DNA from 2 places in the Streptomyces sp. NPDC004838 genome. Region 1 is predicted to be linked to the other one. Evidence: riboswitches for the same ligand, from Rfam matches in the RefSeq annotation. Region 1 holds a riboswitch; the other holds the start of a gene.
What was found. A riboswitch is a leader RNA that binds a small molecule or an ion and turns the genes downstream of it on or off. The one in region 1 is predicted to bind glycine.

Region 1 (14,642 bases):
AGAGCTGACGCGGATGTCCCGGAGCCCCGTCCGACCGGTAGAGGGCCAGCGCCGCCTCCACGTCGAGACAGCGCAGATCGCGCTGCACCGCGTCCGTGAAGAGCAGCCTGCGGCTGTGCTCCCCGTCGATCAGTCCGTGCCCCGACCAGGCGACGAAGAGCCAGTCGCTGCGCTGCTCCGCCAACTCCCTCGCCAGCACCCGGTGGACGGTGTCCCGGTCGGCGGGCCGGTACCGCAGACCGGACTTCTCCACGCGTTCGCGGTTCCGTTCCAGCGGGGACAGCAGCAGCGTCAGGGCCTCCTCCCGTACGCCCAGTTCCCGCAGCCAGCCGGCGTATCCGAGCGCGTCGTGCACCGGCCCGTCGAGACTCCAGGCCGAACCCGCCTCGTACGACTCCACTCCGACCACGAGCGCCCGCATGGATCCTCCCCTCCCCGTCGCCGACAGTCTTTCCTGCCGTGCGGTGCCGGTACACCGCCCGGCCCGAAAGCGCCGCGAGCCGACGGCGGAGCAACTGACGCGGCCGGGGCACGGGACCGCCGCGCACGCGTTTGACGATTCGTCATGGTCGCTCCGAATCCGGGTTCTAGGCTGCGCGGATGGACTGGACTGCTCTGCTGGCGACAGCGTTGGGCGCGCTCATCGGCGTCGGAAGTACCCTCGCCGCGGGCCGAATACAGTGGCGTCGCGAAACCGAGGAAGTGGACAGGGACCGACTGGAGGCCCGGTACGTCGACTATCTGGAAGCGCTGGCGAACGCGCGCGACGGAGTCTCCGCGGCGAGCCGTGAGATGGAGAAGACGGTTCAGGAACGTTCCGAACTGGCCAGGACGGCATTCGTCGAACATTCGGTCTACGCCAAGGTGTATCTCCTGGAGCTGATCGCGCCCGCCGATGTGGTGGAGATCGCGAGGGACGCCACCGCGAAGCTCACCGTGTACCGCGATGTGGTCGTGGCCGGGGCCACGCGCGACGACCCCGCGTGCGTCCAGGCGCGCCGGGATTTCCGTCAGGCGCGCGAGAAGCTGATGGCCATGATGCGCGCGACGCTGGCACGGGAGGGACAGCGCTCGCTCGGCACCCGATGAGACGCACCGCGAGCCCGCCCCGCGCCCGCCGTGGCGTTGAGGTCCTCCGGCACGACCGGTGCCGCTCCCGCAGTGCGAACCGGACGGCGTCAACGGCGCCAACGGCGGCACCCGGTCGTTCTCCTGACTCCTCCATGGCCCGAGGCTCCCGCGCAGCACGGGCCGCTCGTTCCCGGCCGAGCCGTGCACCGCCGACCGACGGTACGGTGACGCGGCAAGCGGTTCTGCGACAGGTTGGGCGGACGGATTCATGCGGATGCGGTTCGAAGACGAGGCCGAAGGCGAGGAGGAGTTCGAGGCGGCGAGCGGGTTGCTGGTCGACCGACTGGAGCGGTGGGCCGGGGAGCACGGTCTGCCGGTCGACGCGTTCCTGGCCGAGGCGGCGTTGGAGTACCGGCACCGGGCGACTGCCGACGGTCGCTTGGGGCTGTGGGAGCCGAGGCACATCGAGGAGTTCCTGCTCTCCTGGTCGCCGGAGCAGATCACCCAACCCGTCGCCCGGGAAGACGGCGACGCTCCCAGCACGTTGCGTACGCTGCTGCGCTACCTGCACGCCGCGCAGTTGGCGGATCCGCGCGGTCCCGCGCTTCGGGACTCGCTCGCCGCGGTCGACGCCGCTGCCGAGGAGCATCCGGCGGCCATGGCGGACCGCACCCGATGGGGTCTGGCGAAGTTCTGGGCGATGACGGCCGCCGAACAGGGCGTGGACATCCTGGACACAGAGGCGTTGCAGCGATTCGCGGAGCGGGCTCGGCACGGAGAGGTCATCTATGACCAGGAGGCTCTCGACGCGATCATGGAACGGCGGTTGACCGGCTCGACGGCCGGCGCGGTCCGGTCCGAGCCGCAGTTGCCCGTGACGCTTCTCCCGGACGACGCACTGCGCCGACGGGCCGAGGCGTCCGCCGTGGTGGCGCAGTTGCGCCGGCTCGCCGAGTGGGCGGGGCGCGACGGTCGCGCGCTGACGGCGGCGGGGCGGTTGCGGATGACCGACGCCCGTGAGCTGGTGGAGGCGCTGGGCACCGGCGACAGGGCAGAGGGGGTGCGCTCCTCGGCGGGCCTGCCGCGGCTGGGGCTGCTGGTGGAGTGGGCCAGGAAGGCGCGGCTGGTCCGGGTGGCCAAGGGGCGGCTGTACGCGGTGTCCGCGGCCCGGCCGGTGCTGGCAGACCCACTGCGGCTGTGGCTGCGTGCCTTCGACGCCTGCTTCGAGCTGCGGAAGGCCCTGATCGGGGCGCGCGGCGGCTGGCAGACCGAGTCGATGCTCTTCGATGTGTACGAGGACGTGCTGGAGGACGTGCTGAACACGCTCTACAGCCTGCCGCAGCCGATGCCCTGGCCGCGTCTGCGCGACTCCGTGCACCTGGTCTACCGGACGCGCTTCGAGTGGGAGGGCGGATCGGAGTTCCAGGAGCGGATGTGGTTCGAGGAAGCCGACCGGGATCTGCGCACGGTGATCGACGCGCTGGTCGACCTGGGCGCGCTTGAGCGCGACCGGGGGATGGCCGACCCGGTCTTCCTCGACGTCGACCTCGCCGACGCCGGCTCCGCGCCGCCGGCCGACATGCCGCCGGAGTTCGCGGAGCTGCTGGGCTTCGTGGCGGCGGCGGACCCGGCGGCGCGGGAACGCGTCCACCGTCGGCGTGAGGAGCTGACCGCCGGGCCCGTCGAGCTCATCCGTCTCACCGAGCCGGGCACGTGGGCGGTACGGCAGCGGCTGCTGGCGGCGGGCCGGGACGCACCGCTGGTCGGCGAGCTGGCACAGGCGCCGGCGGCCGGTCTGCTGGGGGTGCTGGCCGACGACTACGACCCGGATGCCGCCCGCGCGGAGCTGGACGGCTGGCTGTCGGCGCGTGGTGAGCGGGACGCCGCACTGCGGCAACTCACCGAAGCCGTACGGACCATGGTCTTCCGCACGCGTGCCCAGGCGATGCTCACCGTACTGCTGACGGCGTTGCCGGATGGCGAGGGCGAACGGCTGCTGCGCGAGTTGCGCGGCGACCCCCGGCTCGCGCCGCTCGCGCTGAGCGTGCTGGCGCACCGTGAACTTCTCTCCCCCGAGGACATGACCGATGAGGAGCACCTGCTGGTGCTCGCCGAGAGCCTGCTCCAACTCGTGGAACTGACGGGCGGCCGGGACGGCGCCGAGGAAGCGCTGAGCGCCCAGGGCCCCCAGGCCGGGGAAGCGGTCGCCGCCGCGCTGGCCTCCACGCACCCGGACCGGGCCGGACTCGAAGAGCTCCGACGGCTGGCTTCCCGCGCGCTGCGGACCCCCGCCGCCCGCCTCGGCCACATCCGTAACCGCAGCCGCCGCTCGGGCAAGAGCGGCCGCAAGCACCGCCGTTGAGGGCGGCGCTGCCGGTTCCACGGGCGCGGGCACGTCGCCGTACGTCCTTGGCGGCGCGTTACTGTCGGACACATGGCCGAGGCATGGGACGAGGACGGGCTGCGGGCTCTGCGCCGTGCGCTTTACGGGCAGGACGGGGCGGCGCTGCTGGCGGCGTTGCGCCGGGGACCCGCGAGTGATGTGCTGCAACTGGCCGGCGAGGGCGTGGCCGGGGCTGCGGCGCTGGGTCTGCCGGGTGCCGCGGAGACGGCGGCCCAGTTCCTGAGCGCACTCCAGGAGCGCGGCTTCGAGGGGGACGAGGAGCTGGCGGACCGGTTGCGCACGGCCATGGACGGCACGGCGGATCCCCTCCTGCGTCCGCTCGGGGTCGATCTGGAGATGCTCGCCATGCTGCTGGAGGGCGACCCCGCCCACTCGGGTGGCCGACTCGATCTGTCCACCGGGGAGTGCTTTCCGGCGTTCACCGACGAGTTCGACCCCGGGCTCGGGGGGCCGCGGACGACCCCGAGCGATGGCTGCACGTGCCGGCTCTCGGTTCCCGGCCCGGCTACCGGGACATGGAACTGTTCGTCGACGGGCTCGGTGATCCCGCCCTCGCCGCCCGGCTGCGGATCGCCATCGCCGGGCGAGGAGCCTTCCGGCGGTTCAAAGACGTCCTCTCCCACGACGAGCGCGCCTCGCGCCGGTACCACCGATTCCACGAGGAACGACAGCTCGGCCGGGCCCGCGCCTGGCTGGCGGAGGAGGGCTACCGCCCGACGCCGCTCGCGCCGCGGCGAACGACGGGGTCCTGACTCCACTGGGCGAAACGTCGGTACACCGTCTGCCGGCACGGACCGAACACCGGAGGCAACCGCCTCCACGCGCAGCCCGATGTCGCCACGAACACGATCGCGGCCTGCGCCTCACGGTCATCAGCCCGACGTCGGCCCCCACCCCGGACGCTTCGCGCCGCTCAACCAGGTCCGTCGTGCACGTTCAGTGAACGACAACGCCATGAGAGCACGGTGTCGCAGGGAGCCGAGCCTCCATCAGACCCGGATCGCGATACGGAGCGTCACCACCACCGGAGAGACAAGGTGCGACAAGCTGGGACAATACGGTGCGGAGTGATGGGATTGAACGGAGTGGGCAATGGGGCGTCCCTGGCTGAACGTGCTGGTAAAGGTGGTGCCCGTTCCGCTCGGGTTACTGCTCAGCGGTGCTCTGGTCTGGAGTGCCACCAACGCCGACTGGAGTGCGACCAGCAGCAACAGCGGCAACACGTGGACCTCCGGCTCGTTCGGGCTGGCCAATGACAGCAAGGTGCCCATGTTCGACGTCGAGGACATGCAACCTGGCGACAGGGGCTCCAACTGCATCAGGATCAAATCGAACACCGATTTCCCCTCAGTGCTCAAGGTGTACAGCAGCTCACCGAACTGGCCCAACAACTTCCAGTCCTTCGTCAACCTCAGAATCGAGGTGGGCAGCGGCGGCGACGCCGGCGACTGCAAGGGCTTCACCCGGCGCGAGACCGTGTTCCGCGGCACCCTGGACACGTTCGTCGCCGTGCACACCGACTTCCGCACCGGCGTGGGTCCCTCCCCCCTGCGCGGCGCGGTGAGTTTCCGCATCGCGTGGGAGTTCAGCCGGAGCGCACCCAATGGCTCGCAGAGCACCAACACCAACGAGGTGACCTTCACCTGGGAAGCACGGGAACACAAGTGACTCTCCCCAGTGACCCTGCTGCCGGCGCTCCCCGCCAACCCACGGTCAAAGACGTCCCGCACCCGATCCGCGTGGTCACCTCGATCACCGCACGTACCTTGCTCGGCTCGATGGTCGGGCTGATGGTGTGGGCGCAATTGCCCGTGGTGGCGCTGGGCTGGACAGCGGGCGTGGTGCAGTCGGGCTCCATGCGTCCCGCCCTCATGCCGGGCGACGTCGTTCTCTACCAGCCACCACGCGACCGCACACCGGCGGTGGGCCAGATCGTGCTGGCCCAGGACCCCACTCGATCCGGCCAACTGCTCACCCATCGGGTCCACGGGGTACTTCCCAACAACGACCTGATCACCAAAGGTGACGCCAACTCCACCCCTGACTCCACCCCGATTCGGCCCAAGGCACTCCAAGGCGTCGCGCGATTGCACGTGCCCTGGATCGGGCTGCCGGTCCAGCTCTGGCGCGCCGAGCAGCTCGTGCGGGAGGCGATCCTGCTGCTCGGACTGGCCATTCTGCTCGCGCTCGCCGCGCTGCCACCGCACAGCCGTAGCCGGCACAAGTAGTTCCGGTGGCTGGAAAGGTGCCGTTCAGGGCCTACGACCTCAGCACTCGATGATGTTCACCGCGAGCCCGCCCCGCGCCGTCTCCTTGTATTTGACCGACATGTCCGCGCCCGTTTCCTTCATGGTCTTGATGACCTTGTCGAGCGAGACCATGTGGCTGCCGTCGCCGCGCATCGCCATCCTCGCCGCGGTCACGGCCTTGACCGCCGCCATGCCGTTGCGTTCGATGCAGGGGATCTGGACCAGACCGCCGACCGGGTCGCAGGTGAGGCCGAGGTTGTGCTCCATGCCGATCTCGGCGGCGTTCTCGACCTGTTCGGGAGTGCCGCCCAGGACCTCCGCGAGGGCGCCCGCGGCCATGGAGCAGGCGGAGCCGACCTCGCCCTGGCAGCCGACCTCGGCGCCGGAGATGGAGGCGTTCTCCTTGAAGAGCATGCCGATCGCGCCTGCCGCGAGGAGGAAGCGGACCACGCCCTCGTCGTCGGCGCCCGGCACGAAGTTCGTGTAGTAGTGGAGAACGGCCGGGATGATGCCCGCCGCGCCGTTGGTGGGGGCGGTGACGACCCGGCCGCCCGCCGCGTTCTCCTCGTTCACGGCCATCGCGTAGAGCGTGATCCACTCCATGGCGTGGGCCGAAGCGTCGCCCTCGGCGCGCAGCCGGCGGGCCGAGTTGGCGGCGCGCCGGCGGACCTTGAGGCCGCCGGGGAGGATGCCCTCACGGGACATGCCGCGCGAGACGCAGGCCCGCATGACCCCCCAGATGTCCAGCAGACCCGCACGGATCTCGTCCTCCGTGCGCCACGCCTTCTCGTTCTCCAACATGAGGGAGGAGATCGAGAGCCCGGTCTCCTCGGTCAGCCGCAGCAGTTCGTCGCCCGTGCGGAAGGGGTGCCGCAGCACGGTGTCGTCGAGCTTGATCCTGTCCTCGCCCACCGCGTCCTCGTCCACGACGAAGCCGCCGCCCACCGAGTAGTACGTCTTCTCCAGGACGGTCGCGCCCTCGGAGTCGTACGCGAAGACCGTCATGCCGTTGGCGTGGTACGGCAGGGTCTTGCGGCGGTGGAGGATCAGGTCCCTGTCGAAGTCGAAGCCGATCTCGTGCATCCCGAGCAGACTGATCCGGCCGGACTCCTTGATCCGCTCCACCCGCTCGTCGGCCGTCTCGACCTCGACCGTACGGGGGGAGGCGCCCGTCAGGCCGAGGAGGACGGCCTTCGGGGTGCCGTGGCCGTGGCCGGTCGCGCCGAGCGAACCGTACAGCTCGGCCCGTACCGAGGCGGTGTGGACGAGCAGACCCTCGTTCTTCAGCCGCCGGGCGAACATCCGGGCGGCGCGCATCGGGCCGACCGTGTGGGAGCTGGAGGGGCCGATGCCGATCGAGAAGAGGTCGAAGACCGAGATGGCCACGGGGACTCCTAGGAGAGTGGTAGACGCCGTTGTCTGCCGGGGTGGTGCGGGGTGGTGCGGATACGCGCCGGGGTGGTGCGCGGGATGCACCGGGGTGGTGCGTGGTACGGGCGGGGCACCGCGCTCACCGTCCAGTGTGCGCGGTGCCCCGGAATCCGCCGGTGGAACGTAAGGGCTACAGACCGGGGTACAGCGGGTGCTTCGCGGCCAGCGCCGTCACCCGGGCGCGCAGCGCCTCGGCGTCGTAGGACGGCTTCAGCGTCTCGGCGATGACGTCCGCGACCTCGCGGAAGTCGTCCGCCTGGAAACCGCGGGTGGCGAGCGCCGGGGTGCCGATCCGCAGGCCCGAGGTCACCATCGGCGGCCGGGGGTCGTTCGGGACGGCGTTGCGGTTGACCGTGATGCCGACCTCGTGGAGCCGGTCCTCGGCCTGCTGGCCGTCCAGCTCCGAGTCGCGCAGGTCGACGAGGACCAGATGGACGTCCGTACCGCCGGAGAGCACGGAGACGCCGTACTTCCTGACGTCGTCCCGGACCAGGCGCTCGGCGAGGATGCGCGCGCCGTCCAGCGTGCGCCGCTGGCGCTCCTTGAAGTCCTCGGTGGCGGCCACCTTGAAGGAGACCGCCTTCGCCGCGATGACATGCTCCAGCGGGCCGCCCTGCTGACCGGGGAAGACCGCCGAGTTGATCTTCTTCGCCAGTTCCTGCGTGGAGAGGATCACTCCGCCGCGCGGGCCGCCCAGCGTCTTGTGGGTGGTCGTGGTGACGACATGGGCGTGCGGCACCGGGTTGGGGTGCAGACCCGCCGCGACGAGGCCCGCGAAGTGGGCCATGTCGACCATCAGATACGCGCCGACCTCGTCCGCGATCCTGCGGAAGGCGGCGAAGTCCAGCTGACGCGGGTACGCGGACCAGCCGGCCACGATCAGCTTGGGCCGGGACTCCTTGGCGAGCTTCTCGACCTCGGCCATATCGACCTGGCCGGTGGCGTCGTCCACGTGGTAGGCGACCACGTTGTAGAGCTTGCCCGAGAAGTTGATCTTCATGCCGTGGGTCAGATGCCCGCCGTGCGCGAGATTCAGGCCCATGATCGTGTCGCCGGGCTTCAGCAGCGCGAACATCGCCGCCGCGTTCGCCTGCGCGCCCGAGTGCGGCTGGACGTTCGCGTGCTCGGCGCCGAAGAGCGCCTTCACACGGTCGATGGCGATCTGCTCGACGACGTCGACATGCTCACAGCCGCCGTAGTAGCGGCGGCCGGGGTAGCCCTCGGCGTACTTGTTGGTGAGGACGGAGCCCTGGGCCTCCATGACCGCGACCGGAGCGAAGTTCTCCGAGGCGATCATCTCGAGGGTGGACTGCTGGCGGTGGAGCTCGGCGTCGACGGCGGCGGCGACGTCCGGGTCCAGCTCATGGAGAGGGGTGTTGAGAAGCGACATCTCTGGATCCCTGGGGGTGGTGATGGTCGGTTGCCAAAGTCCCTCAGCTGCTGGGGCGCATCAGCTGCGGGGGCACGTCAGCCGCTGGAGAAATCCGCGTACTCGTCGGCGGTGAGCAGATCCTTGGGCTCCTCGCCGACCCGCACCTTGAACAGCCAGCCGCCCTCGAAGGGGGCGGTGTTCACCAGCGAAGGGTCGTCCACGACGTTCTGGTTGATCTCGGTGACCTCTCCGGAGACCGGGGAGTACAGATCGCTGACCGACTTGGTCGACTCCAGCTCGCCGCAGGTCTCGCCCGCGGTCACCGTGTCGCCCACCTCGGGAAGCTGTGCGTAGACGACGTCACCGAGCGCGTTGGCCGCGAACTCCGTGATGCCGACCGTCGACACACCGCCGTCGGCGGCCGACAGCCACTCGTGCTCCTTGCTGTAACGCAGCTGCTGGGGGTTGCTCATGATCTGAATTCTCCTGTACGCGGGAAGTGCGGATGTACGGGCAGGGGGGTGGTGGGCGAGGGTGTGCCGAGGGTCACTTCTGGCGCTTGTAGAACGGCAGCGCGACGACCTCGTACGGCTCGTGCGTGCCGCGGATGTCGACGCCGACGCCCTCGGCGCCGGGGACGGCGTGCTCCGGGTCCACGTACGCGATGGCGATCGGCTTCCCCAGCGTGGGGGAGGGCGCGCCCGAGGTGACCTCGCCGACGACCTTGCCGCCGGCGACGACCTCGTATCCGGCGCGCGGGACACGGCGGCCCTCGGCGATCAGGCCGACGAGCTTGCGCGGCGGGGCGGTCTCGGCGCGCTCGGCCGCCGCGGCCAGGGCCTCGCGGCCCACGAAGGCTCCGCCGTTCGTGGTCTTCTCGAACTTCACGATCCGGCCGAGGCCGGCGTCGAAGGGGGTCAGCGCGGTGGTCAGCTCATGCCCGTACAGCGGCATGCCCGCCTCCAGGCGCAGGGTGTCGCGGCAGGACAGACCGCAGGGGACGAGACCGGCGTCCCGGCCCGCGGCCGTCAGCGACTTCCACAGCTCCTGTGCCCGCTCCGGCTCGACGAACAGCTCGAAGCCGTCCTCGCCCGTGTAGCCGGTACGGGCGATCAGCGCGGGGACCCCGGCGACCGTGCCGGGCAGGCCCGCGTAGTACTTCAGCCCGTCCAGGTCGGCGTCGGTGACGGACTTCAGGATGCCCGCGGACTCGGGGCCCTGTACGGCGATCAGCGCATAGGCGTCCCGGTTGTCGCGCACCTCGGCGTCGAAGCCCGCGGCACGCTCGGTGATCGCGTCCAGGACGGTCTGGGCGTTGTCCGCGTTGGCCACGACCATGTATTCGGCGTCACCGAGGCGGTAGACGATCAGATCGTCCAGGATGCCGCCGTCCTCCCGGCAGATCATGGTGTAGCGGGCGCGCCCGACGCCGACCGTGCCGATGTTCCCGACCAGCGCGTAGTCCAGGAGTGTGGCGGCCTGCGGGCCGGTGACCGTGATCTCGCCCATGTGGGAGAGGTCGAAGAGGCCCGCTCGGGTGCGTACGGCCTGGTGTTCGTCGCGCTCGCTGGCGTACCGCAGCGGCATGTCCCAGCCGGCGAAATCGGTCATGGTCGCGCCCAGCGACCGGTGCAGGGCGTCGAGGGGGGTACGACGGGGGGCAGGGCTCATGGACGGGACTCCCAAGGCATGGCGACGAGGACGTTCCTCCCCATCTGTCATCGGAACCTGAGAGGTTCACCGCGACCGTACGTAGAGATGGTCGCGACTTGCACCTTGGGTGGAGCCACTGCCAGCGGCTCGCTTTTCAGATCTGCCTCATCGCGCGCGGTACGGGGCCTGAGAGATTCAAGGGAGGAACTTGCTCCTTCGGCGTCCGGCGGCATGGCCGGAACTCTCCCGCGCGGATTCAAGCGGCCGGTATGCAGTTGGCGGGCACATCATTGCACGCCTCACGGTCGAGTGGGGTGGACGGGCCCAACGGATTCTCCCGTCGCCGTTCCCGGAACCGCGACATGGGGCAAGACGCTCTTCACGGGGAAACCCGTTGAACCGCATTACCATTTCTTTACGCTTCTTGGGCAAGTGTGTCGGTGAGCTGACAGTGGGGGAGGGTGTGATGACGTTGCAGCACTCCGGTGCTTACGCGACGACCGCGGGGGTGCCCGCTCAGCCATCGGCGCCCGTCCGGGAGCTTCTGGGGGCGCCCGCGCCCGCGCTGCGGGATCTGCGGGAGCGCTCCGGGCGCAGTCCGCGGCGGCTGACATTCGGAGCGGGTGACCTCGTGGTGGTCTCCGGGCTGCCCGGCAGCGGGAAGTCCACGCTGATCCGGCGTGCGGCGAGCGGCCTGCGCATCGACTCCCAGGACACGCGGGACCGGTGGGACGCCCGAATGCCCGGGTTTCTGCCGTACGCGGTCTACCGCCCCTTCGTCCGCCTCGCGCACTACGCGGGGCTGCGGCGGGCCCTGCGCTCCGGCGAGAGCGTCGTCGTCCACGACTGCGGTACGCAGGCGTGGGTGCGCCGCTGGCTCGCCCGTGAGGCCCGGCGCCGGGGCACGGCCCTGCATCTGGTCATCCTCGACGTCTCGCCGAAGATCGCCCGGCAGGGGCAGCGCGAGCGCGGCCGGGGAGTGTCGGGGTACGCCTTCGCCCGCCACCGCCGTGCCGCCGGCCGTCTCATCTCGGACGCGGAGGGCGGCCGTCTCCCGTCCGGCTGCGCCTCCGCGGTGCTGCTGGACCGGGACGCGGCGACGGTCCTGACCCGGATGGGGTTCGCCAGCCCGCCGAGGTGCTGAGGGCGGCGCCCGAGTACGGAAACGGACCCGCGAGACGGGATACGGGACGTGTACGGGACGTCTGTGAGGCGGGACATAGGGGCGCGGGTCCGTGTACGGCACGGGTCTGTGTACGAGGCAGGGGCGCGGGCGCGAGCTTGCGTACGTGGGAGCGGAACACGAGCACCAGCCCGAGCCCGCGGGCTCGGGCACCCGGATGGGTAGGGCATTTTTCAGCCGTCCGCGTCCCCAGGGGCCGTTCCTGTTTCCCCGTCCCGTCCCCGTGGCTGTTCCCGTCCTCTCCGTCCCGGCGCCTTGTCCCCGTACCCGCGGCCGTCTCCCCGTCCCGGCCTCCCTGGCCCCCGCCTCTGTCGCCGTCAGACCGCTCTGTGGTGGGGTGCGGCCACCCGCCGGGCGGAACGCCAGGGCGGGTGGGACGCCGGGACGGGCGGGGCCGGGAGCAGCCGGGCGGCGGGGGCGGCTGGACCGCACCGCCCGTTCGCGCCGTCCGCCCGCCCCTCGCGCCCCGCGCCGTCCACCCCGCCTGCGCCCCGCGCGCCTCGCGGTGCCGTCCACCTTGGCTAAGTGGCCGCCGCTCGTCCGCGCCCCGCGCGGCCCCCGCGGCCTTCCACGGCATTAAAGTCGGGGGAGCGCAGTCGTGGGACGCCCGGTGGGAGCCGGGGGAGAGGGTCGGGGGCATGACCATGTCGGAGCAGGCGCATTCGCGTCTCTACGCGCAGTGGCCTGTGAACGAGCTGGAAGAGGTGCTCGCCGCGTCGGTCGGGAACCCGGCCGCGGGTGCGCGGCTCGTCGAGGTGCTCGGGCGGAGCCGTATCTGGGTGCCGCTGCCCAACGGCGGCGGCCCGGAGAGCCGGGACCTCGATCTGCCCATGATGGAGATCGACGGTGGGGCGTATGTGCCCGTCTTCAGCTCGGAAGAGCAGTTCATGGCCTGCGTCGGCAGCCATATGTCCTTCACCGTCGCGCCCGCGCGCGAGTTCGCCCGCGGACTGCCCCCGCAGCTCGGCATCGCCGTCAATCCGGGTGGCGCCGTCGGCGCGCCGCTGCCGCCGCCCGCCGTCGCCGAACTGTGCCGGGCGGTGGGCGACCCGCTGGGGGGCGTCATCGATGCCGGAGGCCCTGGGGCGGGGCCCGCGAGCGGTGGGCGCGTACGGCTTTTCGAGCCGGACTGGCAGGACGAGCCCGTCGACTTCCTGGCCGCGGCGGCCGGGGAGTTCCAGGAGTCCGGCGTCGTCCTCACCGCGCGCAGGGCTCTCGCCTCCGTCGAGGGCGATCCGCCGACGCTCTTCATCGGCGTCCAGCTCGCCTCCCTCGACGCCGCCCACGCCAACGCCCCCCTGGACGCCCTGGGCCGGGCGCTGGGCCGGGTCCCGATTCCCTGGCCCGTCAGCATCGTGCTGCTGGACGTCGCACACGACCCCGTGGCCGACTGGATGCTGGAGAAGCTGCGCCCCTTCTATCAGCGGGATCACAGATAGCGAACGGGTGGCGCTCAAGGACGTCAAGTCGATGTCAGGACGGCCGATTAAGCTGGTTTCATATGCCCGGACACCACCAGCGGTCCGGAGTCGGCCTCCCACCGGCTGGAGGTCGCGAATGTCGGATACAGGGTCGGACAGAGGGGCGGGACCAGGGTGAGCGCGTCAGGCACCGCGGCGACCGGGCAGGTCGAGCACATGCTCCGCCAGGTGACCCCCGGGCGCTATGACGCGTACGAGGCACTGCTCAAGGCGCTCGCCGACCCCGCGGGCGGCCAGGTGTGGATGCTGCTCTGGCAGGGCCGGCCGGGCACCCCGGACGCGCAGTACGGGAACATGGAGATCGACGGCGTCGGCTACGCCCCCTGTGTCACCTCCGCCCAGGAACTCTCCGTCTCCGGCTGGAACCGCGCACATGAGGTGGTCAGCGGGCTCGACATCGCCCGAGCGCTCTACCCCGACCGCTGGGGCATCTGGCTGAATCCGCATGCCCCCGGTGGCGGCGTCGGCATCCCCTGGCCGGATCTGCGCCGGATCGCCACCGGCCTCGACCGGATGCCGGCCGGACCGCTCAGGCTCTCCGAACCGGCCATCGAGATCCAGCACTTCTACGCCCTGCTCTCGCAGAACGCCCACCGCACCACCGCCGTCCGCTCACTGCGCCGCGCGTGGGTCCAGCCCGCGCTGGGCACTCCGTATCTCGCCATCGGGCTCGATCTGTACGACACGGGCAGACAGTCGGTGGACGCGGTGCGCGCGATGATGCAGCAGTCGATCGCCGCGGTGCCGGACGGGCTGCCCGTCTCCACGGTCGCGATGTCGGACGAGTACGACCCGGTGGCGATGTGGCTGCGGGCCAATGCCCAGCCCTTCTACGACCGTGACGCCCATGACCCCGCGCATGGCGGCGGCGGTTACGGCTACCCCCCTCCCCACGGCCGCTGATCCTGCGGTAGCCGGTAGCCGGTAGCCGGTAGCCGGTAGCCGGTAGCCGGTAGCCGGTAGCCGGAGGCCGGTAGCCGGCCCCCGAAGCCCGAGCATCGGGGCCGATCCTTCAGAAGACGGAAGCCCGAAGGCTCGCCCGGATGTTCACCGATCCCCAAGGGTGCTGATCCCCGACGGCACTGATCCGGGTGAACACCGCGCCCCCACGCGCTGAATCCGGAAGCGCGCGCCCAACCCCGGGAGTCACCGTTCCTCGGGCGCCGACCCCCGAGCGTGGCCGCCCGCCCGCGCGCCCGGTTCGCCGCGACCGCCCACCCCGGTCTCCGCAGGTCTCCGCGCGCGGCCCGTACGGCATGTGTGAAGGGCCCACACACCCCGGCTCCGCACGAGCTTCACGAATGCCGTGCCCGGCCCGGTCGTTTGCCTGTTTCCGAGCGCAATTGCCCCTTCGATCCCTCGGACGCACTCCGGTCCACATAGTGGGAACTGTCCCAACTTTCGCCTCATACACGGCAATTACCGATCCGCTCAGTATGGGAAGCGGTCCGGATATCGGAGCCTCTGAGGGTGCATCACGTTTGAGCAACCATTGCTCAGGGGGTCTGGCGGGTGATCGCGGGACCGTTGAAGACTCCCGCACCAAGGGGAGACGCGCACCCCTTGTACGGCTGGGTAACCCGTACCTCCGTACCGACTGCCGCATGTCCAACCGGATGTTGTGAACGAAGCCGCTCCAGCGGCGGGTACGGGCCGGTCACCTCCGGCCGAGAGGGGCCCCACCACGATGACGGCACCAATGCACGACACGAGCGCGGACGCGGAGAAGGCCGCGACCGCCGACGTCGCGGCGGCTGTACTCAAGAAGTCGGTCGAGGGCCGATCACTGCGGCAGATC
Region 2 (14,642 bases), on a different contig from region 1:
CCTGTCGAATGTGGTCGTGGCCGCCCTGATCGTGTTCCTCGGCGACAAGCTGGGCGTCGGCGCCCAGTTGTCGACCGGAGTGGTGGTCGTGCTCGGCATCCGGATCTTCTCCAACGCTGCCGCGATCCGCCGGCACGTCTTCCAGGCGTGACGCCGATGAACAGCGAAGAGCGTCCCCGGAACGGGATTCCCGAGGACACCGCCCCCAAGGTCGCCGGTCCCCGGTCCGAGATGCCCGAGGCCGAGCCCTCCGAGCCCGCAGGAACGGCACCCGCGGAACCGGCACCCGGCGGACCCGAACGCGCGGAGCCGGAGGCCACCGAGGCGACCAAGGAGACCGGCACGGCCCCGGCGGGGCTGACGGGCCGGCAGCGGCTGAAGGCCGGTCTCTGGCCGCCCCGGGCGACCCGCGCCCAATTCATCGTCGCGGTCCTGTTGTTCGTCCTCGGTCTCGGGCTCGCCATCCAGGTCCGCTCGACCAGTGACAACAGTGCTCTGCGAGGGGCACGCCAGGAGGATCTCGTACGCATCCTCGACGAGCTGGACAGCCGCACCCAGCGGCTGGAGGACGAGAAGCAGCGCCTGGAGGTCCAGCGCGCGGAACTGGAGAACAGCTCCGACCAGGCGGAGGAGGCGCGTAAGCAGACGCGGCAGAAGGAACAGCAGCTCGGCATCCTGGCCGGGACCGTCGCGGCCCAGGGGCCGGGCATCACGCTCACCGTCGCCGGCCAGTCCGGCTCCGTGGAGCCGGACATGCTGCTCGACGCGGTCCAGGAGCTGCGGGCCGCGGGCGCCGAGGCGATTCAGGTCAATGGCGTCCGGGTCGTGGCCGATACCTATCTGACGGGCACCGGCGGTGACATCAAGGTGGACGGGATGCGGATCAGCGCGCCGTACGTTTTCAAGGTCATCGGAAAGCCGCAGGATCTGGAGCCCGCCCTGAACATTCCGGGCGGGGTCGTGCAAACACTGGAAAAGGAGCAGGCCACGGCCACGGTGGAGCGCGCGGAGAGGATCGTCGTGGATGCCTTGCGACCCGTGAAGAGCCCTGACTACGCTCGGTCGTCAGCGCGGTGAGGCCGGGGAGCGCGATGCCCGGGTCGCCGGGACGAGAGGTTGCGGGGGGTCGGCACACCGACATCGCGCGGCGTAATGGAAACTGTCTGACGGCCGCGGACGTTGTGATGATGTCCGGGTCGGCAGGTGTGATCAATGAGGGTTCGTCCTGCCCCACGGGCGGGTCTATTTCGGTCAAGGGGAATCGCCCGTGAAGTTGTTTGCGAAGTTGTTCGGCAAGAGCGGACGCGAGGACGGCGGCAACGCCAGGCATCGTGCCCGGCGTCATGGCCAGGAGGAGCAGGGCGCTGAGCGGCCTCTCTTCCGGGACGAGGTCGCTGGTCCGGGTGGTGACATTCCGGGTGGCCGGGGCGCGTCGTCTGTTGACCCTGCCGGTCCCGGCCGCATAGGTTTCGGGGAACCATCAACCTCAGGTACGGGTGGAGGGTTTGCCCCCGACCCCTATGCGACCAATCCCCGCGGGGGCCAGCCGCGACAGGAGGATCCGTCCATGGCGGGCGTGACGGTGTGTACGAGGTGCGGGAACCGCAATGCCGAGTCCAGCCGGTTCTGCTCCAACTGCGGAGCACCACTGCGTGGCGGGGTCTCGGCCGAGCGTCCTTCGGAGACGACGTCGACGATCTCCATCTCCGGGCTGGAGGCGTACGACTCCGAGGTGACGGGGCAGACACAGCTCCCGTCGCTGTCCCCGGAGGCTCAGGCCGCCGTGGACGCCCTGCCCCTCGGCTCGGCGCTGCTGGTCGTCCGGCGCGGACCCAACTCCGGCAGCCGCTTCCTGCTCGACGGCGAGCTGACCACGGCCGGCCGGCACCCGCAGAGCGACATCTTCCTGGACGACGTGACCGTGTCCCGGCGTCATGTCGAGTTCCGCAGGAGCCCGGACGGCAGTTTCAGCGTCGCCGACGTCGGCAGCCTGAACGGCACCTACGTCAACCGTGAGCGGATCGACGCGGTCTATCTGGCGAATGGCGACGAGGTCCAGATCGGCAAGTACCGACTGGTCTTCTACGCGAGCCATGCGAGCCAGCGGGGCATGTAATCCGTCAGGCCCGTCAGGGAAGGCACATGCTGCGAACACCGACGACGGGCGGTGCCGGACACGGCACCGCCTCCGCGGGCGAGAAGCTGATCAGCATCGGCACGGTGCTTCATCAGCTGCGGGACGAGTTTCCCGGCGTCACGATTTCCAAGATCCGTTTTCTGGAGGCCGAAGGGCTGGTCGAACCGCGCCGTACCCCGTCCGGGTACCGGAAATTCAGCTCGGAGGATGTCGAGCGGCTCGCCCAGGTGCTGCGCATGCAGCGGGACCACTATCTTCCGCTGAAGGTCATCCGCGAGCATCTCGACGCCGTCGCCCGTGGCGAGCAGCCGCAGCTGCCCGCTCAGAGCTCCGGCCGGGAGCTGTCCGACGGGGCCGGGGAGTCCGACGCCGACGGGCGTACCGCCGCCAGGGTGGGGCGGGCCGAGCTGCTGGCCGCCGCCGAGGTCGGCGAGGAGGAACTGGCCGACTGGGAGTCGTACGGCCTGCTCGCACCCGACGGCGACGGCGGGTACGACGCCGAGTCGGTGACCGTGGCCCGGCTCATCGCCGATCTCGGCAGATTCGGTCTCGAACCACGGCATCTGCGGGCCATGAAGGCCGCCGCCGACCGGGAGGCCGGACTCGTCGAACAGGTGGTCGCACCCTTGCGGCGGCATCGTAATCCGCAGACCAGAGCGCATGCCGAGGCCACCGCGAAAGAGCTGGCGGCCCTGTCCGTACGGCTCCACGCGGCCCTGGTACAGACCGCTCTCGGGGTCCGGCTCCACTGATCATGGACGTGCCCGACTACCCAAAGAGGCCGGGCACGTCCTAGGGTTGCTGTGTGAACGAGCTCGACGTTGTGGGTGTCCGGGTGGAAATGCCCTCCAACCAACCGATCGTGCTCCTGCGTGAAGTGGGAGGCGACCGGTACCTCCCCATCTGGATCGGTCCCGGGGAGGCGACCGCCATTGCCTTCGCACAGCAGGGCATGGCACCGGCCAGACCGCTGACCCACGACCTCTTCAAGGACGTGCTGGAGGCGGTGGGGCAGGAACTCACCGAGGTCCGCATCACCGACCTGCGCGAAGGGGTCTTCTACGCGGAGCTGGTCTTTGCCAGTGGAGTCGAGGTGAGCGCCCGCCCGTCCGACGCCATAGCGCTCGCCCTGCGCACCGGCACGCCGATCTACGGCAGTGACGGGGTGCTCGACGACGCGGGGATCGCCATCCCGGACGAGCAGGAGGACGAGGTGGAGAAGTTCCGCGAGTTCCTCGACCAGATCTCTCCCGAGGACTTCGGAACCAGCAGTCAGTGACCGCTGAACGCTGAGTGAGCATGGTGGCCGTCGGCGGAAGCCGGTGGCCACCCGCCGGCGGACAGGGCGCATTCGAGCAGCCCTTCCCCGGATCGGGGCATGCGAAACCACTCTCAGGGTGATTATCACTCGGCGTGGCGAGTGTGGCGATCGTTGACGCACCCCTGGTGACTGCCTACCGTCGTGTGGGCAGTCAAGGACGGAGGGCCGGCGTGAGAAGCAGCGGCGACGGTGCGGTTGGGGGCGCCCTCGGACGGAGTCCGGGGGAGGGCGGGCCGTATCCGCTCCAGCGGGGTGCGGCTGAACCGTCCGAGGAGACGGTCGGCTACCGCGGGCCCACCGCGTGCGCGGCCGCGGGCATCACCTACCGACAGCTCGACTACTGGGCGCGTACCGGCCTGGTCGAGCCGAGTGTCCGCCCGGCGTACGGGTCGGGCACACAGCGCCTCTACAGCTTCCGCGATGTGGTCGTCCTCAAGATCGTCAAGCGGTTCCTGGACACCGGCGTGGCCCTTCAGAACATCCGGGCGGCCGTGCGGCATCTCGGGGATCGCGGCTTCGCCGATCTGGAGCGGATGACCCTGATGAGCGATGGGGCGACGGTCTACGAGTGCTCGTCTCCCGACGAGGTCGTCGATCTGCTCCAGGGCGGACAGGGCATCTTCGGCATCGCCGTCGGCGTGGTCTGGCGCGATGTCGAGGCGGCGCTGTCGCAGCTGCACGGCGAGCGGATCGACACCGGCGAGACACTCGTCGGGAACAACCCGGCCGACGAACTGGCCAGGCGCAGACGCGACCGCGCGGTCTGAGCGCGGACCCGTCGCCGGTGTGCCCGTACCGGCGACGGCGAGGACGAGACGATACGCGGTTGGGGCCCTGTGCCCGGGTGGGACCGGTGGAGGGCGCGCGGGCCGGTTGGCGGGGCATTGTCAGTGGCGTGAGGCAGCATCGGAGATGTGAGATCCGCGCCGACGATTCTGCATCTGGACATGGATGCGTTCTTCGCCGCCGTCGAGCAGGCGGCGAAGCCCAGCCTGCGCGGAAAACCGGTGATCGTCGGCGGCCTCGGTCCACGAGGGGTCGTCGCCACGGCCTCGTACGAGGCGAGACGCTTCGGAGTGCACTCGGCGATGCCCATGGCGCAGGCCAGGAGGCTCGCGCCGAACGCGGCGTATCTCGTGCCACGCTTCTCCGTCTACCGCTCGGTCAGCGATCAGGTCATGGCGCTGCTCGGCAGGCTCTCACCGCTTGTCGAGCCGCTCAGCCTCGACGAGGCGTTCGTGGATCTGGAGGCGGGCGGCTCGGCCGGTGACTCGCTGTCGGCGCGGCTGGTGGGCGAGCGGTTGCGCGCGGACATCCGGGCGGTCACCGGGCTCACCGGGTCCGTGGGGCTCGCCGGGTCCAAGATGCTCGCGAAGATCGCCTCCGAGCAGGCCAAGCCGGACGGGCTCGTCCTCATAGAGCCCGGCACGGAGCGCGAGCTGCTCGGGCCCATGTCCGTACGGACGCTGCCCGGCGTCGGACCGGCGACCGGGGAGCATCTGCGGCGGGCCGGCATGACGACCTGCGCGGAGCTGGCGGAGGCGGGCGAGGACGAACTGGTACGGCTGGTGGGCAAGGCCCACGGGACCTCGCTGTTCCGGATGGCGATGGGGTACGACGACCGGCCCGTGGTCGCCGAGCGCGACACCAAGTCGGTGTCGGTGGAGGACACCTTCGACGTCGATCTGCACGACCGGGTCGGGATCCGGCTGGAGGTGGAGCGGCTCGCGGACCGCTGCGTACAGCGGCTGAGGGCGTCGGGGCACTCGGGGCGGACGATCGTGCTGAAGGTGCGGCGGTACGACTTCTCGACGCTGACCCGCTCGGAGACCCTGCGGGGGCCCACCGACGACCCCTCGGTGGTACGGGAGGCGGCAGCGCGGCTGCTGGAGGCCGTGGACACGACGGGCGGGGTGCGACTGCTGGGCGTGGGGGTCAGCGGCCTCGCGGACTACACCCAGGAGGACCTGTTCGCCCAGGCCGCCCAGGCGGCGGCTGGGGAGCCGACAGGAGCGGCGGAGGCCGTGCCCGGCGCGGGAGGAGCCGTACGGCCGGGAGACGCCGACCCGCGGAGCCCGTACGAGAGCGGTGACCGGCCGCCGCCCGGCGGCCTCGGCGGCGGAGTACGGACGGGTGCGTTGCCGGGCGATGACGGACCCGTACGGCACGGCGGGCACACGGCCGGGGCCGGGGACGCGCCCGCGGGGGACGAGGCGCTGGGGGAGCGGCGCTGGCCCGCCGGTCACGATGTGCGGCATGCCGTGTACGGGGCCGGATGGGTGCAGGGCAGCGGGGTGGGGCGGGTCACCGTGCGGTTCGAGGAGCCGGACTCGCCGCCTGGGCGCGTCCGCACGTTCCGAACGGACGATCCGGAGCTGGTGCTCTCCGATCCGCTGCCCCTGGTCGCCCTCGTCGCCCTGGCCGACGATTCGCGTCAGGCGTCGTCGCCGGCGACCTTCCCGAAGGAGCGGTCGCGGGCCGGTGACGGCGGAGTCTCCGGGGCCACGGAGAGTTCGAGGCCGTAGTGGTGGTACAGCTGGAGTTCCTGCTCGGGGGAGAGATGGCGGCCGACGCCGAAGTCCGGCGCGTCCTTGACCAGCGAGCGTTCGTACGGGACACGCAGGATGTCGTCGGCGAAGGTGCTCGGTTCCAGCGGGACGAACGCGTCCCGGCTGAAGAGCCCGGTGCGGACTGCCGCCCATTCGGGTGAGCCCGTGGCGTCGTCCAGATAGACCTCGTCGATCGTTCCTATCTTCACGCCGTTGCGGTCGAACGCCTTGCGGCCGATCAGGCTGCGCGGATCGATATCGGTTCGCACGGTCCCTCCAGAAGGTCGCAACTGCTGGTTAAATCATACGAAAGGGCACATTCTGGCCGTCGGCCACTTGAGGGATCGCATGAACGATCGTCGAGAGTGTGCGCTGGTAGGCTGGCAGGCGGCTGCTGACCCCGTGCGGGAGAGTCCACCGGCAGGACGACGGTGGCGCCGAAGGAGCAAATCCTCCCCGGAATCTCTCAGGCACCTGTACCGCACGGACGAGGTCACTCTGGAAAGCAGGGCGGGCGTCGGACGGCATCCGCTCTCACCGACGGTGAAAGCCGGAGCGCCCCGTTTTCGGGCGGTCCGGCGAAGCTCTCAGGTTGAGATGACAGAGGGGGAGGCCGTCCAGGGCATCCCGCGCCGTGGTGCCCCTCGCAGGTCGTGTCAGACCAGGAGGCCTCCTACATGACCGCCAACCGCATGCCGCTCGCACAGCTGGAGCGAGGCACACCCTTCGAGCAGCGCCACATCGGACCCGACGCCGAGGCCCAGGCCAAGATGCTGGCGCAGGTGGGTTACGGCTCGCTGGACGAGCTGACCGCCGCGGCGGTGCCCGACGTCATCAAGAGCGCCGGGGCACTTGGGCTCCCGGACGCGCGCACCGAGGCCGAGGTCCTCGCCGAGCTGCGCTCCCTCGCCGACCGGAACGAGGTGCTGACGCCGATGATCGGCCTCGGCTACCACGGCACCTTCACCCCGCCGGTGATCCTGCGCAACGTCATGGAGAACCCGTCCTGGTACACCGCGTACACGCCGTACCAGCCGGAGATCTCCCAGGGCCGCCTGGAAGCCCTGCTGAACTTCCAGACCATGGTGGCCGAACTGACGGGCCTGCCCACCTCCGGTGCCTCCCTCCTCGACGAGAGCACCGCCGCCGCCGAGGCCATGTCGCTCGCCCGCCGCGTCGGCAAGGTGAAGAACGGCGTCTTCCTGGTCGACACCGACGTACTGCCCCAGACCCTCGCCGTGATCCGGACCCGCGCCGAACCGACCGGAGTCGAGGTCGTCGCCGCCGACCTGAGCGAAGGCATCCCCGCGGAGATCGCCGACGGCGGCGTCTTCGGCGTCCTGCTCCAGTACCCCGGTGCTTCCGGCGCCGTACGGGACCTCAAGCCCGTCATCGACCAGGCGCACGCCCTCGGCGCGGTCGTCACCGTGGCCGCGGATCTGCTCGCGCTGGCCCTGCTCACCTCGCCCGGCGAACTCGGCGCGGACATCGCGATCGGCACCACCCAGCGCTTCGGCGTCCCCATGGGCTTCGGCGGCCCGCACGCCGGCTACATGGCCGTGCGGGAGACGTACGCCCGCAGCCTGCCCGGACGGCTCGTCGGCGTCTCCGTGGACGCCGACGGCGACAAGGCGTACCGCCTCGCGCTCCAGACCCGCGAGCAGCACATCCGCCGCGAGAAGGCCACCAGCAACATCTGCACCGCGCAGGTGCTGCTCGCCGTGATGGCGGGGATGTACGCCGTCTACCACGGCCCGGACGGACTGCGGTCGATCGCCCGGCGCACCCACCGCTACGCCACCCTGCTCGCCGAGGGCCTGAAGGCCGGCGGTGTGGACGTGGTGCACGGCTCGTACTTCGACACCCTGACCGTACGCGTCCCGGCCCCGGCCGCCGATGTGGTCGCCGCCGCCCGTGAGCGCGGGGTCAACATCCGCCTCGTGGACGACGCGCATGTCTCCGTCGCCTGCGACGAGACCACCACCCGCGCGGCCGTGGCCGCCGTCTGGGCCGCCTGCGGCGTCGACGCCGACATCGAGGCGCTGGACGCCGCCACCGGGGACGCGCTGCCCGAGGCGCTGCTGCGGACCGACGACTACCTCACCCACCCCGTCTTCCACCAGCACCGCTCCGAGACCGCCATGTTGCGCTATCTGCGCCGCCTGGCCGACCGTGACTACGCGCTGGACCGGGGCATGATCCCACTCGGCTCCTGCACCATGAAGCTGAACGCGACGACCGAGATGGAACCGGTCACCTGGCCCGAATTCGGGCAGATCCACCCCTTCGCCCCGGTCGAACAGGCCGCCGGCTATCTCACGCTCATCCGGGAGCTGGAGGAGCGGCTTGCCGAGGTCACCGGCTACGACAAGGTCTCCATCCAGCCCAACGCCGGATCCCAGGGCGAACTCGCGGGGCTCCTCGCCGTACGCGCGTACCACCGTGCCAACGGCGGAGAGCAGCGCACCGTCTGCCTCATCCCGTCCTCCGCGCACGGAACCAACGCGGCGAGCGCCGTCATGGCGGGCATGAAGGTCGTCGTCGTCAAGACCGCCGACGACGGCGAGATCGACGTCGACGACCTGCGCGCCAAGATCGAGAAGCACCGCGGCGAACTGTCCGTGCTGATGATCACCTACCCCTCCACGCACGGGGTGTTCGAGGAGCACGTCGCCGACATCTGCGCACGGGTCCACGAGGCGGGCGGCCAGGTGTACGTCGACGGAGCCAACCTCAACGCCCTGGTGGGCCTCGCCAAGCCGGGCGAGTTCGGCGGGGACGTCTCACATCTGAATCTGCACAAGACGTTCTGCATCCCGCACGGCGGCGGCGGCCCCGGCGTCGGTCCGGTCGCGGTGCGGGCGCACCTGGCCCCGTATCTCCCGAACCACCCTCTCCAGCCGACCGCCGGCCCCGAGACGGGTGTGGGACCGATCTCGGCGGCTCCCTGGGGCTCGGCGGGCATTCTGCCGATCTCCTGGGCGTATATGCGGCTGATGGGTGGCGAGGGCCTCAAGCGGGCCACCCAGGTCGCCGTGCTCGCGGCCAACTACATCGCCAAGCGGCTGGAGCCCCATTACCCGGTGCTGTACACGGGACCGGCCGGACTGGTCGCCCATGAGTGCATCGTGGATCTGCGGCCCCTGTCGAACGCCACCGGCGTCAGCGTGGCCGATATCGCCAAGCGGCTCATCGACTACGGCTTCCACGCGCCGACGATGTCGTTCCCGGTCAGCGGGACGCTGATGATCGAACCCACCGAGAGCGAGGACCTGGGCGAGATCGACCGCTTCTGCGACGCGATGATCGCCATCCGCACGGAGATCGAGAAGGTCGCGTCGGGCGAGTGGCCGGCCGACGACAATCCGCTGCGGAACGCCCCGCACACCGCCGCCGCGCTGGGCGGGGAGTGGACGCACGCCTACAGCCGGGACGAGGCGGTCTTCCCGGGCGCGGTGAACGCCGCGGACAAGTACTGGCCGCCGGTCCGCCGGATCGACGACGCGTTCGGGGACCGCAACCTCGTCTGCTCCTGCCCGCCGCTGGACGAGTACGACAACTGACGGACGGCACGCGTGCGTCGGGGCCGGTACGGAGGAACTCTCCGGCCGGCCCCTGTCGTACGGTTTGCTTCTGTCGTGCGGTTCGCCCCGGTCGTACCCGTCGTAGCTGTTGTACGGAGAACAGCTCGCGGCACGACCGACGGCCCGTCGTACCGCGCCGGATCCGCGTACGGAACCCCGGCTCGTCGTGGGCGAAGGCCCCCGCCTCGCCCGTCGCCGCCGCGTCGCTTGGCCGGATCGCGCCTGTGCGCCCGATATGCGGGCGCCCCCCGCCGTACGATGCGACGCATCCACGCAGAGGGCTCGATCCAACGGGTGCCGAGGGACGGCTTTCAGACGGCTCTCAGGCCGCCTTCACCGCCCGGAGAGGCCGGTGCGGCGCGATGATCTGTCCGTCGGGCAGCAGTTCGCCGGTGTCCTCGAAGAGGAGCACGCCATTGCACAGCAGGCTCCAGCCCTGTTCAGGGTGGTGCGCCATGAGGCGCGCCGCATCCCTGTCGGCTGAGTCGGATGTCGGGCAAGGTGGCTGATGCTGGCACATGGGTGGGTTCTTTCGCTGTGATGTGGTGAGTGTCCCGCGGCTCGATGAGGTGTTCATGGCCGCCCCCCGTATCTGTCGGTCCGATCCCAGTGTTGCCGCACGAGCGTCAATCCGCAGGGATTTCGCGACAGCTCGTCTCTCTCATGAGAGACGTATCACCCACGCGGGCGGTTCAGCTCAACTTGACTGTCCTTTCGGGTGGTTCAGGGGGGCCGGAATGGACTAGTCCATTCGGGCAGCAGTGCGCCCCGTCACCGATGAGTGACGGGGCGCGAACAGGGTTCGACCGCCGGGCGGGATGTGGGGCGGCGGTGTGTCAGGCCGGTGAGCCCAGCAGCGGGGCGGGAGTCAGCCGGAGGTTCATCACGGGCAGGAGGTCGGCGAACCGGTGCGGCCGGTGGGCGGCGATGCCGGGCGGTGCCGGGGCGAGCGGCACCAGGAGGTCGGTGGATCCGGGGGTGCCCGCGGAGGCGTCGGCCTCCGTGTCCGCGTGCAGCCAGAGTGTGAGCATGTACAGCGCGGGTATGGAGAGCAGCCGTGGCTGGAACGGCGTCTGGAGCGACTCCGCCTGACGGAGCGCCTGTTCGGTCGAGCGGAGGTAGGGGCCTTCGAAGAAGTGCGAGAACAGCCAGCCGTCCGGGGTCAGCTCCGTCTCCGCCGCGGCCACGGACCGCTCGCCGGCGCGGAGGAGGAAGCGCCACCCGGTGAGCCGGGTGGCGGGCCGGGGATCGTCGGGCACGATCCCGTCCAGCCCGTCCGGCACCTTCAGTTTCTCCAGTACATGTACGGGGAGCGGTGATTCGGGGCTCACGGGTCCCTGGACGGACCTGAGTGCCGGGATGTGGTCCTCGTGGACGGCGGACGGGGAACCGAGTGCCGCGAGGACGCTGCGGACGGCAGGCGCTGGGGCCGGGGGGACATGCAGCGGCATGATGGGTCGCCTCTCGCTTGGGAGACACGTGGAGCCAGGGCAGGTGCGGACGGCGCTGTCAGCGTGCGGGGCCAGAGGGGGGCCGGAAGGGCCACCGGGTGCCAACTCTCTGCCTCGTCCACCGAGTTTATACGACACGTGTTCTCACTGTGTTTCCGCTAGCGCTGGCCGGCGTTAAGGGCAAGGCGGATTCAAGTCCTTTTCAGCCGTTCGATACGCCGGTTTTCCCCTACGTTTCCGGCGATAGCCTGGGAGTATGTCCCCATGCCGGTAGGCCGAAACTCGTCGGCGTTTTTCACCAGACAGTGGGTGAAGGTAGATGTGTACTGCACCCTGCCGGGTCTGCGGGCCGCCCGATGGCGCACGCCACGGTACCGGTCCGGAAGCGCCCGCGCTGCGTTATGGATCAGTCGGTCTGGGCATTATCGTCCGTGACGCGAGCGACCGATGCTGCGTGCCGCCCACCGGAGGAAGGACGCTTCAATGGGGGACAAGGTCGTGACGGACGGGTTCGCGCTGTCTGATCGCCAGCGGTATCGGCGGAAGCTCCAGCAGTGTCTGGCGGGACTGGGACGGCTCCTGGCGGAGAAGAGGTTCGACCGTCCCAGAAATCTCATGGGTCTGGAGATCGAACTGAATCTGGCGGGTGCCGACGGGCTGCCCAGGATGATGAATGCGGAAGTGCTCGAGCGGATCGCGAGCCAGGATTTCCAGACCGAACTGGGAATGTTCAACCTGGAAGTAAATATCGTTCCGCACCGGCTCGACGGCCGGGTTCTCGACCAGCTGGCAGAGGAGTTGCGAACGGGGCTCGGATATGCCCACCGAAAAGCTGATGAAGTCGGCGCCGGAATCGTGATGATCGGCATTCTGCCCACCCTCGCCCAGGACGATCTCGTCAGCGCGAATCTCTCGGACGACGACCGCTACACGATGCTGAACGATCAGATCGTCGCGGCGCGCGGTGAGGCGTTCGCCCTCGACATCGAGGGCGTGGAGCGGCTGACCTGCACTTCGGCGTCGATCGCGCCGGAAGCGGCGTGCACATCCGTCCAACTGCACCTGCAGGTGACGCCGGCACGGTTCGCGGATGTGTGGAACGCGGCGCAGGCGGTGGCGGCGGTTCAGGTCGCGGTCGGGGCCAACTCGCCCTTCCTGTTCGGGAAGGAACTGTGGCGAGAGTCCCGGCCACCGCTGTTCCAGCAGGCCACGGATACCAGGCCGCCGGAACTCCAGGCCCAGGGGGTGCGCCCGCGCACCTGGTTCGGTGAGCGATGGGTGAATTCCGTATATGACCTCTTCGAGGAGAATCTGCGGTATTTCCCGGCCCTGCTGCCCATTTGCGACGAAGAAGAGGATCCGCTGCGGATCATCGACGACGGCGGGGTCCCCGGACTCCACGAACTCGTCCTGCACAACGGCACGGTCTACCGGTGGAACCGCCCTGTCTACGGCATCGCGGGCGGGGTGCCGCATCTTCGGGTGGAGAACCGGGTGCTGCCCGCGGGCCCCACGGTCACCGATGTGATCGCCAACGCGGCCTTCTACTACGGACTGGTCCGCGCGCTCGCGGAGGAGCCGCGGCCGGTGTGGACCAGGCTCCCGTTCGAGGCAGCGGCGGAGAACTTCGACACCGCGTGCCGCGACGGCATCGACGCGGAGCTCCAGTGGCCGCGTCCCGGCCGGGCGGGCGGCATCACACGGGTGCCCGTGGTCAAACTCGTACGCGATGAACTGCTGCCGCTGGCCGCCGCGGGGCTCGACGCGTGGAACATCGAGGCCGCCGACCGCGACCGGTATCTCGGGGCGATCGAGGAGCGGTGCAGGCGGCGGATCAACGGGGCCTCCTGGCAGGCGGAGACCTTCCACCGCGCGCTGGAGGCCGGCCTGGAGCGGGACGCGGCCCTGGCGGCGATGACCCGTCGCTACTGCGAGCTGATGCACCGGGGGGATCCGGTGCACACCTGGCCGATCGGGTTTCCGGGGCGCGAGACGGAAGCCTGAGACGGGCCGGGACGCACCGCGTCCGGGGCAGCGGCGGAATCGGGCAAGCTGTGGTGTCCCCTGTGAGGGGTCCGTCCCGCCTGTGAGGGGTCGTTCCCCGACGCCGACCCCGTGTCGAGCCTTTCGTGTCTGTGTTCGAGACCCTGGCCGGGTGAGGATGGGGGACGAGACCGGATCACCCGACTGGAGGCGCAGGTGCAGATGGAGGCGGGACGCGTGGCCGATTCTCTTCCCCAGGAGGGCGTGCCACGACGTGCTCTGCGGTCCGAGACGCTTCTGGTGCTCGCGCTCTCGCTGGGGGCCAGCGCGGTGTCGTCGCTGATCAGCTTTGTCGGATCGCTGACGAAACCGGGTGGTCTGAAGGAACAGGCGGCCTCCCTCAACGGGTCGTACGCACCCGGACGGCCCTGGCTCGATCTCGCCTGGCAGCTCTTCGGGATCGCGACCGCCCTGGTGCCGGTCCTGCTGGTCGCGCATCTGCTGACGAGGGAGGGCGCGGGCGGGCTGCGGTCGATGGGCTTCGACCGGACCAGGCCCTGGCCGGACCTGGGGCGCGGCACACTCGTCGCCGCGGGGATCGGGAGCGCGGGCCTGGCGTTCTATCTGGTGGCCAGGGCGACGGGCTTCAATCTGACGGTCGTGCCGGAGTCGCTGCCCGAGGTGTGGTGGAAGTTCCCCGTGCTGATCCTGTCGGCGATCCAGAACTCCGTCGTGGAGGAAGTGATCGTCGTCGGCTATCTGCTGCGCCGTCTCGGACAGTTGGGCTGGTCCCCGATGGCCGCGCTGGTGGCCAGTTCGGTGCTCCGAGGCTCGTACCACTTGTACCAGGGCATCGGCGGATTCATCGGCAACATGGTCATGGGCGTGGTCTTCGTACTGCTATACCGGCGCTGGGGGCGGGTGGGGCCGCTGGTGGTGGCGCATGCGCTGCTCGACATCGTGGCGTTCGTGGGGTACGCGCTGCTGGCCGGGAAAGTGGGCTGGCTGCCGACCGCGTGAGCTGCGGTCCGTGGGGGCGTACGGAACCGGTCCGTACGCCCCTCTCCGTGCCGGGCGGGATCACGGCTGTGCTCCGGACGGGGCTCCGAGGTCAGGGAGTGGTCAGAAGTTCGCCGTCGATGACCGTCACGGCCCGGCCGGTGAGCAGGGTGCGATCGCCGCGCAGGGAGGTGCCGACCAGGCCGGAGCGGGCGGATGCCTGGAGCCCGGTCAGTTCCGTACGTCCGATGCGCGCCGACCAGAACGGCGCGAGGGCGGTGTGGGCGCTGCCCGTGACCGGGTCCTCGTCGATGCCGACCCGTGGGAAGAAGCAGCGTGAGACGTAGTCGTAGCCGCCCGCCGGGTCCTCGGCCGCCGCTGTGACGATGACCCCGCGCCGGGAGAGCGCGGCCACGGCGACCAGATCCGGGGTGAGTTCGCGCACGGTCTTCTCGTCGGCGACCTCCAGAAGGAGGTCGCCGACGTGCTGGCCGGTGTCGTGTACCGAGATCACCCGCGCGCCGATGGCGTCCGCGACCGCGTCCGGGACCCCGACGGGGGTGAGCGGGGAGGTGGGGAAGTCGAGCGTGATGGAGCCGTCCTCATCGGCGGCGGCGG

Region 2: another riboswitch for glycine. It lies ahead of gcvP (aminomethyl-transferring glycine dehydrogenase); the one in region 1 lies ahead of gcvT (glycine cleavage system aminomethyltransferase GcvT).

The regions. Positions count from the first base shown of each region.
Region 1 covers NZ_JBSGAW010000001.1:96,138-110,779, reverse strand. The annotation lists gene ACWEFL_RS00490 (effector-associated domain 2-containing protein) at 1-421, opposite strand, end outside; gene ACWEFL_RS00485 (hypothetical protein) at 601-1,089, shown strand; gene ACWEFL_RS00480 (hypothetical protein) at 1,346-3,433, shown strand; gene ACWEFL_RS00475 (UPF0158 family protein) at 3,880-4,227, shown strand; partial or broken gene ACWEFL_RS00470 (transposase) at 4,224-4,373, opposite strand; gene ACWEFL_RS00465 (hypothetical protein) at 4,568-5,143, shown strand; gene ACWEFL_RS00460 (signal peptidase I) at 5,140-5,703, shown strand; gene ACWEFL_RS00455 (L-serine ammonia-lyase) at 5,743-7,110, opposite strand; gene glyA (serine hydroxymethyltransferase) at 7,286-8,545, opposite strand; gene gcvH (glycine cleavage system protein GcvH) at 8,623-9,000, opposite strand; gene gcvT (glycine cleavage system aminomethyltransferase GcvT) at 9,074-10,198, opposite strand; glycine riboswitch at 10,346-10,439, opposite strand; gene ACWEFL_RS00435 (AAA family ATPase) at 10,647-11,324, shown strand; gene ACWEFL_RS00430 (enhanced serine sensitivity protein SseB) at 12,002-12,802, shown strand; gene ACWEFL_RS00425 (enhanced serine sensitivity protein SseB C-terminal domain-containing protein) at 12,959-13,747, shown strand; gene ACWEFL_RS00420 (ABC transporter permease) at 14,532-14,642, shown strand, end outside.
Region 2 covers NZ_JBSGAW010000027.1:4,699-19,340, forward strand. The annotation lists gene ACWEFL_RS26905 (small basic family protein) at 1-151, shown strand, start outside; gene ACWEFL_RS26910 (DUF881 domain-containing protein) at 157-1,077, shown strand; gene ACWEFL_RS26915 (FHA domain-containing protein) at 1,226-2,116, shown strand; gene ftsR (transcriptional regulator FtsR) at 2,143-2,889, shown strand; gene ACWEFL_RS26925 (bifunctional nuclease family protein) at 2,943-3,416, shown strand; gene ACWEFL_RS26930 (MerR family transcriptional regulator) at 3,629-4,225, shown strand; gene ACWEFL_RS26935 (DNA polymerase IV) at 4,373-5,983, shown strand; gene ACWEFL_RS26940 (PRC-barrel domain-containing protein) at 5,893-6,276, opposite strand; glycine riboswitch at 6,403-6,499, shown strand; gene gcvP (aminomethyl-transferring glycine dehydrogenase) at 6,685-9,570, shown strand; gene ACWEFL_RS26950 (DUF5999 family protein) at 9,914-10,111, opposite strand; gene ACWEFL_RS26955 (hypothetical protein) at 10,428-11,042, opposite strand; gene ACWEFL_RS26960 (glutamate-cysteine ligase family protein) at 11,526-13,046, shown strand; gene ACWEFL_RS26965 (CPBP family intramembrane glutamic endopeptidase) at 13,248-14,045, shown strand; gene ACWEFL_RS26970 (PhzF family phenazine biosynthesis protein) at 14,137-14,642, opposite strand, start outside.